Regions from separate parts of the Paenarthrobacter sp. TRD_SC_7 genome, predicted to be linked through region 3. Evidence: riboswitches for the same ligand, from Rfam matches in the RefSeq annotation. Region 3 holds a riboswitch; each other region holds the start of a gene.
The links. A riboswitch is a leader RNA that binds a small molecule or an ion and turns the genes downstream of it on or off. The one in region 3 is predicted to bind S-adenosylmethionine.
Positions count from the first base shown of each region.

Region 1 (3,269 bases), 470 kb from region 3:
GCCGTCCAGCCCAACACCAAGCTGTTCTTCGGTGAGGTCGTGTCCAACCCCCGCCAGGACGTGCTGGACATCGAGGGCATCGCCCGGACCGCACACGAAGCCGGCGTGCCCCTCATCGTCGATAACACCCTGTCCACGCCCTACCTGATCCGTCCCATCGAATGGGGAGCGGACATCGTTGTCCACTCCGCGACCAAATACCTGGGCGGTCACGGTTCCGCAATCGCCGGTGTGATTGTGGACTCCGGCAACTTCGACTTCGGCAAGGACCCCGAGCGCTTCCCTGGATTCAATACCCCGGACCCCGGCTACAACGGTCTGGTCTACGCCCGGGACCTCGGCAAGGACGGTGCGTTGGGCGCCAACCTCTCCTACATTCTCAAGGCCCGCGTCCAGTTGCTTCGCGATCTCGGCTCTGCCGTGTCCCCATTCAACGCCTTCCTCATTGCCCAGGGCCTGGAGACCTTGAGCCTGCGCGTGGAACGCCATGTTGCCAACGCCACCAAGGTGGCCGAATGGCTTGAAAACCACGACGACGTCGAATCGGTCGCCTATGCGGGCCTGCCGTCCAGCCCGTGGTATGACCGTGGCCGGAAGTACGGCCCCAAGGGCACAGGCGCCATCGTTGCCTTCAACATCAAGGGCGGCGTCGAAGCCGGCAAGCGTTTCGTGGACGGACTGGAGTTGCACTCGCACGTCGCCAACATCGGCGACGTCCGCTCCCTGGTCATCCACCCGGCGTCGACTACGCACAGCCAATTGACGGTGGAACAGCAGCTCGCAGCCGGCGTCAGCCCCGGCCTGGTGCGGTTGTCCGTGGGCATCGAGCACGTGGATGACATCATCGCCGACCTCGAAGCCGGCTTCCGGGCCGCCAAGGGCGCCTAACGCCGCGGCTCAAAGTCTCAGCCCGGCTGCCGCCCGCGTCGACGATTATTCGCCGGGCGGCAGTTCCTGGTGCCCGTTCGTGAACGAAGACACCCCAAACCGTCACACTGTTGTCACATTCTTCGCCAGAACCGCCCTCCATTTCCTAGACTCTTCGTATTAGGTCATGAGTGCCAGCACACAGCCCCGGCTTGCTGGCCGGCAACCCTCCTCCGCGGCGGGGTGCCCCGGGTGAAGACCTGGCCTGTTCGCACGCAAGGCGACGGGCAAGCGCGAGGTTAAGGTGTCAAAGGAATGACCATTACTGCTACAGCCCTCCCAAAATCCGGAGAAGAAGACGGAACCGTCAAGTACGCCGGCATCGGTCCGCTGGAACTTGAAGCCGGCGGATTCCTCCCCGACGTTGTCCTCGCTTATGAGACCTGGGGGCAGCTGAACGCCGATGCCTCCAATGCCGTGCTCATCCAGCACGCGCTGACGGGCAGTACACACGTAGCCCGTGGAGCCACCGACGAGGAAGGTTGGTGGGAGCAACTCGTTGGACCGGGTGCCACCATCGACACCAACAAGTTTTTTGTCATCTCCATCAACATCGTGGGCGGCTGTTATGGCAGCACCGGCCCATCATCGGGAGCGCCGGACGGACGTCCTTGGGGCTCACGTTTCCCGTTGGTCACGCTGCGCGACAGCACGGAGGCTGAGGCGCGCCTCGCCGATGCCCTGGGAATCGATGCCTGGCACGCCGTGTTGGGCGGTTCAATGGGCGGCGCCAGGGCCCTTGAATGGGCTGTGACGTTCCCTGGGAGGGTGAAACGGTGCGCCGTCATCTCGGTGGGCGCCTACAGCACGGCCGAGCAGATTGCCTTCGCGCAGGCCCAAACCTTGGCCATCAGGCAGGACCCGAACTTCAATAATGGCGACTATTACGGCGGAACTGCCCCTGAACATGGATTGGCACTGGCCCGGCGCATCGCCCACATCACCTACCGCTCAGCCTTGGAACTGGACTTCCGCTTTGGCAGGGAAGCCCAACACCAAGAGACGCCGCTCGCCGCCGCAGTGTTGGGGGAGCGTGGCCGCTACCAGGTGGAAAGCTACTTGGACCACCAAGGAACAAAGCTGGTCCGCCGTTTCGATGCCAACAGCTACATCGCCATCACCGAAGCCCTGATGTCCCATGACGTCACGCGTGGCCGCGGCCCGCTGGAGCAGGCGTTGTCGCGAACTACGGCTGAGTTCTTCGTGGCGGCGGTGGACAGCGACAGGCTCTACTTCCCGGCACAGTCGCGGGAACTTGCCGCGGCGCTCCCTGGCGATGTGCCGGTCCACCTCATTGAGGCGCCGATTGGACACGATGGCTTCCTCACCGAAATCGGCCAGCTGTCAGCGCAGCTCCGCGAAGCGTTCTTCGCCTAAGCCTCAAGGCTGATCGATGCTGCTCAATCCAGGGCAGCTTAGCCGTTCATGATTTCGCCGCGCTGCTTCATGTAATCCTCCATGGCGATCTCGCCGTTGCTGAATTTCGCGTCCAGCTCGGCCAGCTTCCGCGCGCGGTAACCTTGCGGCTCCGAAGCGCCCGCTGAGGGGAACGGTGCAGGGGATGAGGGGTTCGACGGCGGCCCGGCCTGCGGCGTTTCATCCGCGGGTCGGATGACGGTCGGCTCGGACGGGGACCCGGGGTAATTCTGCGTTGGGTATCCCTGACCTGGATAATTCTGCTGCGGGTAATTGTGCGGCGGATACCCTGGGCCGGGCAGATTCTGCTGCGGGTAGCCGGGGCCGCGGAAGTTGTCATTCTGGATCCGACGCGCCCGGGAGCGGTTATACATGCGGATCCCGAGCGGAATCAGCCACGAGCAGACGATGATCCAGAAGATCAGATTGTTCACAGTGCAGGCCTCCTAGGTCTCATCCCAGCTTAGTCCTGCCCAGCGAAACCAATACGGCTACCTCAGACCAGCTTGGTCTCCATGCCGAGGAACCGGCCGTAGCGGTCCACCTCGGACTGCAAAGCCGCCTGCTCCTCCGCAGTTGCCGGCCTGTTCATCCGGACGTCCAGTTCGCAGGTTCCCCCGGAGAATCCGTGGCGCCACCATCCGGCCAACCTGCCGTCCAGCAGGACCACATGCATGGGGCCGTTGTCCTCGGGGAAGTACGGCGCCGTTCCGCCAAGGAAGTGCCGGGACTGTGAGTAGCCCATCACATATTCGTCGTAGCACTGGATGAGGTCAATGCGGGGGAGCCCGGAGTCATCAGCCTGCGGAGGGTCGTCTACGGTGGTCAAAGTCTCCACTTCCTCCGAGGCCAGGTGAAACTCGAGATCATCAAAATGGACAATGCCCAAGATCCCGGGCGACATGTCACCCGCCACCTCGATTCCC
Region 1 covers NZ_CM149587.1:3,396,015-3,399,283, reverse strand. Annotated here, with positions in the region: gene AC0J5Z_RS16400 (bifunctional o-acetylhomoserine/o-acetylserine sulfhydrylase) at 1-888, shown strand, start outside; SAM riboswitch class IV at 1,051-1,167, shown strand; gene metX (homoserine O-acetyltransferase MetX) at 1,183-2,304, shown strand; gene AC0J5Z_RS16390 (hypothetical protein) at 2,343-2,777, opposite strand; gene AC0J5Z_RS16385 (winged helix DNA-binding domain-containing protein) at 2,840-3,269, opposite strand, start outside.
Region 1: linked by a shared signal. The riboswitch ahead of metX (homoserine O-acetyltransferase MetX) and the one ahead of AC0J5Z_RS18425 (hypothetical protein) in region 3 are both predicted to bind S-adenosylmethionine.

Region 2 (3,269 bases), 1.7 Mb from region 3:
GAAGCGGCCGTCACGCAGGCCCACACCGTGTTCCGCCGCCAGGTAAGCGGCCACCAATCCGGCGTCGAATCCTTCCACGGAGAAATTGACCACACCGATGGTGTCTACGGAGTCAGTGAAGATCTTGTGGACTGTCACGCCGTCGATGGCTTCGAGGCCTTCCACGAGATAAGAGCGGATAGCGGCCTCGTGGGCGTGCCAGGCTTCCTGGTCCAGTCCCGCGAGGACCTGCGTGGCGCGCGCCAGGGTCGCCGCTCCCAGGACGTTGGGGGAGCCGCCCTCGTGCCGTGCCGGGCCAGTGGCCCAGCTGACCGAATCCAGGCGGGCTTCACGAACAGCGCCGCCGCCTGCCAGATGGGGAATGCCGGCGTCGAGCCAATCCGGGCGACCCACCACGACGCCGGCGCCGAACGGGGCGTACAGCTTGTGTCCGGAGAACACAATGTAGTCGACGTCTGCCTCCGCGATGTTGATCCGTCTGTGCGGAGCCAACTGGGCCGCATCCACCACGATCCGTGCACCGTATTCGTGGGCAAGGGAAGCGAGCTGGGCGATGGGAAGGATCTCGCCAGTCACGTTCGAGGCGCCGGTGACTGCGAGCAGGCTCACTCCACCCTGGGAGAGTTCCACGCGGAGCTTGTCCAGCGTCTCGGCCAAGGTTGTGGCGGCGATGACGCTGCGGTGGGGGACTCCCTGCCACGGAAGCAAGTTGGCGTGGTGCTCGATGTCCAAGTACAAGACCTCACCGGCAACATCGCCATCCACGTGCGGGAGGCATCCGGCCAAAAGGTTCAAGGAGTCTGTGGTGTTCCGGGTGAAGATCACGGAGTCATCAGCCCGCCCGCCGACGAATTCACGGACGATGTTCCGTGAGTTTTCGTACACCGACGTGCTGATTTGGGAGGCGTACCCGGCGCCTCGGTGAACGCTGGCGTAGTAGGGCAGGACCTCGTTGAGGTAGGCCGAAACGATGGTCAATGCGGGAGCCGATGCGCCGTAGTCCAAGTTGGCGTAGCGGACGTGGCCACCTTGGATCAGCGGAGCCTGCAGCTCAGCGCCAGTGACCGCCGCAAGCGGACGCGTAGCGGCGGCTGTTTCTGCTGTGGAATCTTCAACATAGGACGGAATGATGTTGGAGTTGAACGTGATAGTGCTCATGGGACCTCACTCAAGAGGGACCCCCAAAGGGGGATCCGCGCTTGCCGTATCCGTTCCGGACCGGCCGGGTCGTCACCCGGGGCACCCCGCCGCGAATGGAGGGTTGCCGGCCAGCTAACCGGGGTTTAGCACTGGCACTCGTGACCTATAAAAAAGGCTAAGGCACGTCCGGGGGTCCGTCCAAAGCCGTCGCCTTTTGTTAAGTCCTTTGTTACGTCGACTGCGAAACGCCCGCTATGTCGAATAAAAAACGGCGGAGACCCCCCTAACGGGGGCCTCCGCCGTCGAAAATTCCGCCCTCCGCTTGGTGCGCAAGGCGAGGGAACAAGCTTAGAGCAGGTCGTCCAATCCGGGGTTGAGACGCTTCAGGACCTCGGAGTGCAGGATCGAGTTGGTAGCCAGCGCGTTGCCGCCAAACGGGCCGTCTTCGCCCTCCAACGACGTGAAGCGTCCGCCGGCTTCGGTAACGATGGGAACGAGTGCTGCCATGTCGTAGAGGTTCAGCTCGGGCTCGCACGCGATATCCACCGCGCCCTCGGCCACGAGGCAATACGACCAGAAGTCACCGTATGCCCGTGTACGCCAGATGTCTTCCGAGAGCCCCATGAATTCATCCAGGTTGCCGCGCTCCTTCCAGCCCGTGAGGCTGGAATACGACATGGAGGCGTCGGCCAAGCGGGAAACATTGGATACCTTGAGCCGCGTTGCCGAAGCGAGGGAACGGCCCATGTAAGCGCCCATGTCCTTGGCGGCCCACCAGCGTTTGCCCAAGGCCGGAGCGCTCACAACGCCCACCACAGGTTCGCCTTCATCAACGAGGGCGATCAGCGTTGCCCACACCGGGACGCCGCGGACGAAGTTCTTGGTGCCGTCAATGGGATCGATGATCCAACGACGTGAACCGTGACCGCTGCTCCCGAACTCCTCGCCGAGGACGGCGTCCCGCGGACGTGAGCGGGACAACTGACCGCGGATTGCTTCCTCAGCGGCTTTGTCAGCGTCAGTGACAGGCGTGAGGTCGGGCTTGGTTTCGATCTGCAGGTCCAGCGCCTTGAAGCGATCCATGGTCTGGGCGTCGACTGAATCAGCGAGGACGTGGGCAAGGCGCAGGTCATCGTTGTAGGTGGAAACGGGATGGGTCATGCCACCAAACTATCCTGAATCAATCCCTGCAGTGGGGACGTGAAGCCGGCAACGATCAGTTGACGGTGCCCAATTCCTTGGTCTCTTTCGCTTCGAGCCTTGGGTCTGCACCCAGCAAGCGGCGCAAGGAGGCCAGTCGCGCCACTCCTGACGAACCTGCATGGCCATCGTTCACCCATGCATCCAGGCCGCAATTCGTGGCGGTGGCACCATGCTTGCAGCCGCGGTCGCAGGTCTCCGTGCCGGGCTCAAGGTCCGGGAATGAATGCAGAATCCGGTCCGGGTCCACGTGCGCCAAGCCAAAGGACCGGATGCCGGGAGTATCGATGATCCAGCTGCCGGACGGAGCGTCATCCAGCTTCAGCGCCAAAGCCGAGGATGACGTGTGCCTGCCGCGGCCCGTTACGGCGTTGACGCCACCAGTGGCGCGCTCCGCCCCTGTCAGGGCGTTGACCATGGTGGATTTACCTACACCGGAGTGGCCGAGCATGACGGTGACTTTGCCACCCAAGTGTGAGCGGAGCTGGGATACGGCGTCCTTGTCCAGGCGGGCGGAGAGTCCGTCATCGGAGCGGGCATCGATGCCGCCGGCCTCGGAGTCAGCCGTGCGGCTGATGATCACGGGGAAATCCAAACTCAGGTAATTGGCCAGCAGTTCCGCCGGGTCCTTCACATCCGCCTTGGTGATGAGCAGCAACGGCTCGATGCCGGCGTCATACGCTGCAACCAAGGCGCGATCAATGAATCCGGTGCGTGGCTCCGGGTTGGCCGCCGCAACGACCACCACGAGCTGATCGGCGTTGGCCACGACCACCCGTTCGATGGGGTCCGTGTCGTCGGCACTCCGGCGAAGGAGGGTCTTCCGCTCTTCCACCCGGACCAGGCGCGCCAAGGTATCGGGAGACCCGGAGACGTCACCCACCAAGGCGACAAAGTCGCCGGGGACAACGGGGTTGCGCCGCAGTTCG
Region 2 covers NZ_CM149587.1:2,195,324-2,198,592, forward strand. Annotated here, with positions in the region: gene AC0J5Z_RS10730 (aminotransferase class V-fold PLP-dependent enzyme) at 1-1,158, opposite strand, end outside; SAM riboswitch class IV at 1,191-1,304, opposite strand; gene hisN (histidinol-phosphatase) at 1,489-2,301, opposite strand; gene rsgA (ribosome small subunit-dependent GTPase A) at 2,357-3,269, opposite strand, start outside.
Region 2: linked by a shared signal. The riboswitch ahead of AC0J5Z_RS10730 (aminotransferase class V-fold PLP-dependent enzyme) and the one ahead of AC0J5Z_RS18425 (hypothetical protein) in region 3 are both predicted to bind S-adenosylmethionine.

Region 3 (3,269 bases):
TGTTGCGCCCGCGCGTGGCCAAGCCCCGGACTACTTCTTCGTGGATTTGTTCATCCGCCACCATCGCCGGGGTCGCTGCAGGTTCCGTACCGTACGGGGAGCGGCCTTCCGCGCGCTGCGCAAGGGCGAGCACAAAGACGGAGCCGAAGTTACGGGCCAGGAAGCCCAGGAACTGGCTGCGGGTGGATGCTGCCTTGGGCATTCCGGCGTGCTCACCAAGGAGCTTAAGCCAATGGGCCTCGTGCCTGCCTTCGGCTTCGGCCAAGGCGAGCAGGATTTGGCGTTCCTCGCCGTCCCGCCGCTGGGCAAGTTCGCGGTAGACGGCGGCCTCGGCCCGCTCATCGGCCAAGTACTGGCGCCACCGGCGGATGTCCGCGTGCGATGGCTGCTTTGAAGCGTTTTCGGGGGCGGCCTGTTCAGGGGCGGGGTCCGGAGCGGGGCTCGACGAACCGTGGGATTCCTGGTGCTGTTGCACTTTCTCTCCTGTGCTGGGTGGGGTAGTTGCGGCCCCATTGCACGCCCACTGTACCGCTTATTGGCGCAGATTTTTGGCTGGTATTCCTTAGCCGGAATGTTCGGCGCACCGTAATTTCGGGCGTTCCTTGACCCTCGCGTGAGCCGGTGCTCAGATGGAAGAACAGGGGCGGGACCCTCCCCGCATTAGATTCCTGCATTCGGTTCAACGGGCTGTCCGCGGCCCACGGAGACGGAGGTTGCACTATGAACACCACCGAATCACACGCCAACCACCCGGAACGGGCAACCATCGAGTCTGACCCGGCCTACGACTACGCCGAAGACCAGGAAGTGGACGAGGCCTGGGTAGAGGAAGTGGACGCCCCTGAGGACGACGAACGCGTGGTCCCCATCGACGAAACCGAAGAATTCCGCGAGGAGGACGAGGAAATCTAGTCCTCGCGACTGAGAGTAAAGTGCCGCTCCAGGCCCTCGCGCTTCCCGACCGCGGCAACTGTCACCGTCAGCTTTCTCGACGCCTCACACCAGCGCGTGGGTCGGACGGCTTGGACCAGAGCCTGCGCGATCAGCCCCGGTTCGGGATGTCCGAACTGCTCGGTTCCGGAGCTGGCAGTGATGGTTACCGTGCCCAGGAAGAGGTCGACGGCGGGGATCACCGCCACTGTGGGGGCAGCCGTATTGGCGGGGGTGCTGGCTGCTGTTGTGTTTACCGGGGTGGCGCCTTGGTACGGCAAGGGACTGCTCCTTGGGGAGTGCTCTTGCCCGCTCGGTTGTCTCTGGTCCGGGACGGGCCGCTTCCTCATCCGAACCACCCGTGAACATGGGGTTGGTGTGTGGCCAGTCGGAGCTTGGCGCCACATCTCTTGAAGCTTGGACCACCCTACCGCACGCCCTTCCGTTGTGAGGCCTGGTTTGCGCGCTTTGGGGTGGTTTTGGCGCGCAGAGCGGGCCTTCCAACGGAGGGGGTGTGTGTTGTGGGGCCTGGTTTGCGCGCTTTGGGGTGGTTTTGGTGCGCAGAGCGGGCCTTCCAACGGAGGGGGACATAACGCAAAGGCGGCGCCGCCCCGAAATGGGGAGGCGCCGCCGTCGACTATTGCTTGTTTCTTTGTGCCTGCCTAGGACGCGGGCGTGCTGAGCTCTTCCTCAGCCACACGGGTGCCGGCAACACGGTCGGTCCAAGCCTTCATGACTGCCGGATCGGTGGGCTTGCTGGCAAACGAGACCACAACGTACACCACAGCAGAGGCAATCAAACCGTAGTAAATGGGCTCGTTGGCGTAGATGCCGTCGAGAGGGACCTCTGCATTGATCTCAAGGATGATCATGGTGCCGAGGGTCACCACTGAACCGGCCGCCATGGACCAGGCTGCTGCGATGCCCGTTCCACGCTTCCACACCAGGCCACCGATGATGGCTACCAGCAGGCCGCCTACCAGGATGTCATAGGCGATGGTCAGTGCGGCCACCACGTCCTTGGTGGAGATGGCGATGATGATCGCCACGATCCCCAGTCCGAGGACCCAGTAACGGTTGGCCTTGACGTCGTGCTCCGGGTTATCGGAATCGGAGGTGTCCACCTTTTTGCCGAACCAGCTGGCAACGAAAGGCATGACGTCTGCGCGGGCAACGGTGGCCGCAGCGATCAGTGCGCCCGACGCCGTCGACATCATGGCTGCGACAGCAGCCGCCAGTACCAGGCCGCCGATACCGATGGGCAGGAGACGGGTTGCGACTTCTGCGTAGACGTCGTCCTTGGCTGCGATCTCCACACCGGACAGGGCAACACTGGCAGCCATGCCGATCAGTGCGCCGGCCAAGCCGTAAAGGATGCAGTAAACGCCGGCGGTGGCGCCACCCCAGCGGGCAACCGTGGGGGTCTTGGCCGTGAACACGCGCTGCCAGATGTCCTGGCCGATGAGGAGGCCAAGGGTGTAAACGACGAAGTAGGTGATGATCGTCTGGAGGCCGATGCCGCCGATGTCGAAGAAGCTCTCATCGACGCGGGCGCGGATGCCATCGAGGCCACCGGCGGCGTTCAGGGCGAAGGGGAGCATGAGGAAGAAGATGCCAACCGTCTTGATGACGAACTGGACCTGGTCGGCCAAGGTGATGGACCACATGCCGCCGATGGTGGAGTAGACCAGCACGATAGCGCCGCCGATGGCGATGGCGAGCCAACGCTCCCAGCCGAAGAGGACCACGAAGATGGTGGCGTAGGCGCCGGTGGACGTTGCACACAGCATCAACGTGTAGGCCAGCATGACGATGCCCGAGGTCTGCGTCGCGGTGCTGCCATAGCGAAGGGTCAGCATCTGGGAAACGGTGTAGATCTTGAGCTTCTGGATGGTTCCGGCGAACAGGAGGCTAAGAAGCAGCACGCCTGAGCCGATGGCAACAACCAGCCACATGCCGGAGATACCGAACTTGTAGCCGAGGCCGACGCCGCCCACGGTGGATGCGCCACCCAGGACCACTGCGGCCATTGTGCCGGTGTAAAGGAAGGGTCCCAGGCGGCGGCCTGCCACCAGGAAGTCGCTGTTGTTCTTGGTGCGGGACTTGCCCCACCAGCCGAATGCCAGCATGGCGAGCAGGTACACCACCACGATTGCGATGTTAATAGCCGAAGATTCCATGAACGGTCCTTGGAGCTGATGCACGGAGGTTGGGGTTTTCGACGATACTCCTGCGAAGCGTCGAAGTCTCTCTGTGCTGACGATTGGAGATTGGGGATGTGTTGTGTGCCTCACAGACAACACTTGTTGCCTATGAGGATATGTTGTGATGGGAGTAAC
Region 3 covers NZ_CM149587.1:3,869,647-3,872,915, reverse strand. Annotated here, with positions in the region: gene AC0J5Z_RS18435 (VIT1/CCC1 transporter family protein) at 1-475, opposite strand, end outside; gene AC0J5Z_RS18430 (hypothetical protein) at 721-912, shown strand; gene AC0J5Z_RS18425 (hypothetical protein) at 909-1,211, opposite strand; SAM riboswitch class IV at 1,227-1,346, opposite strand; gene AC0J5Z_RS18420 (sodium:solute symporter family protein) at 1,593-3,110, opposite strand.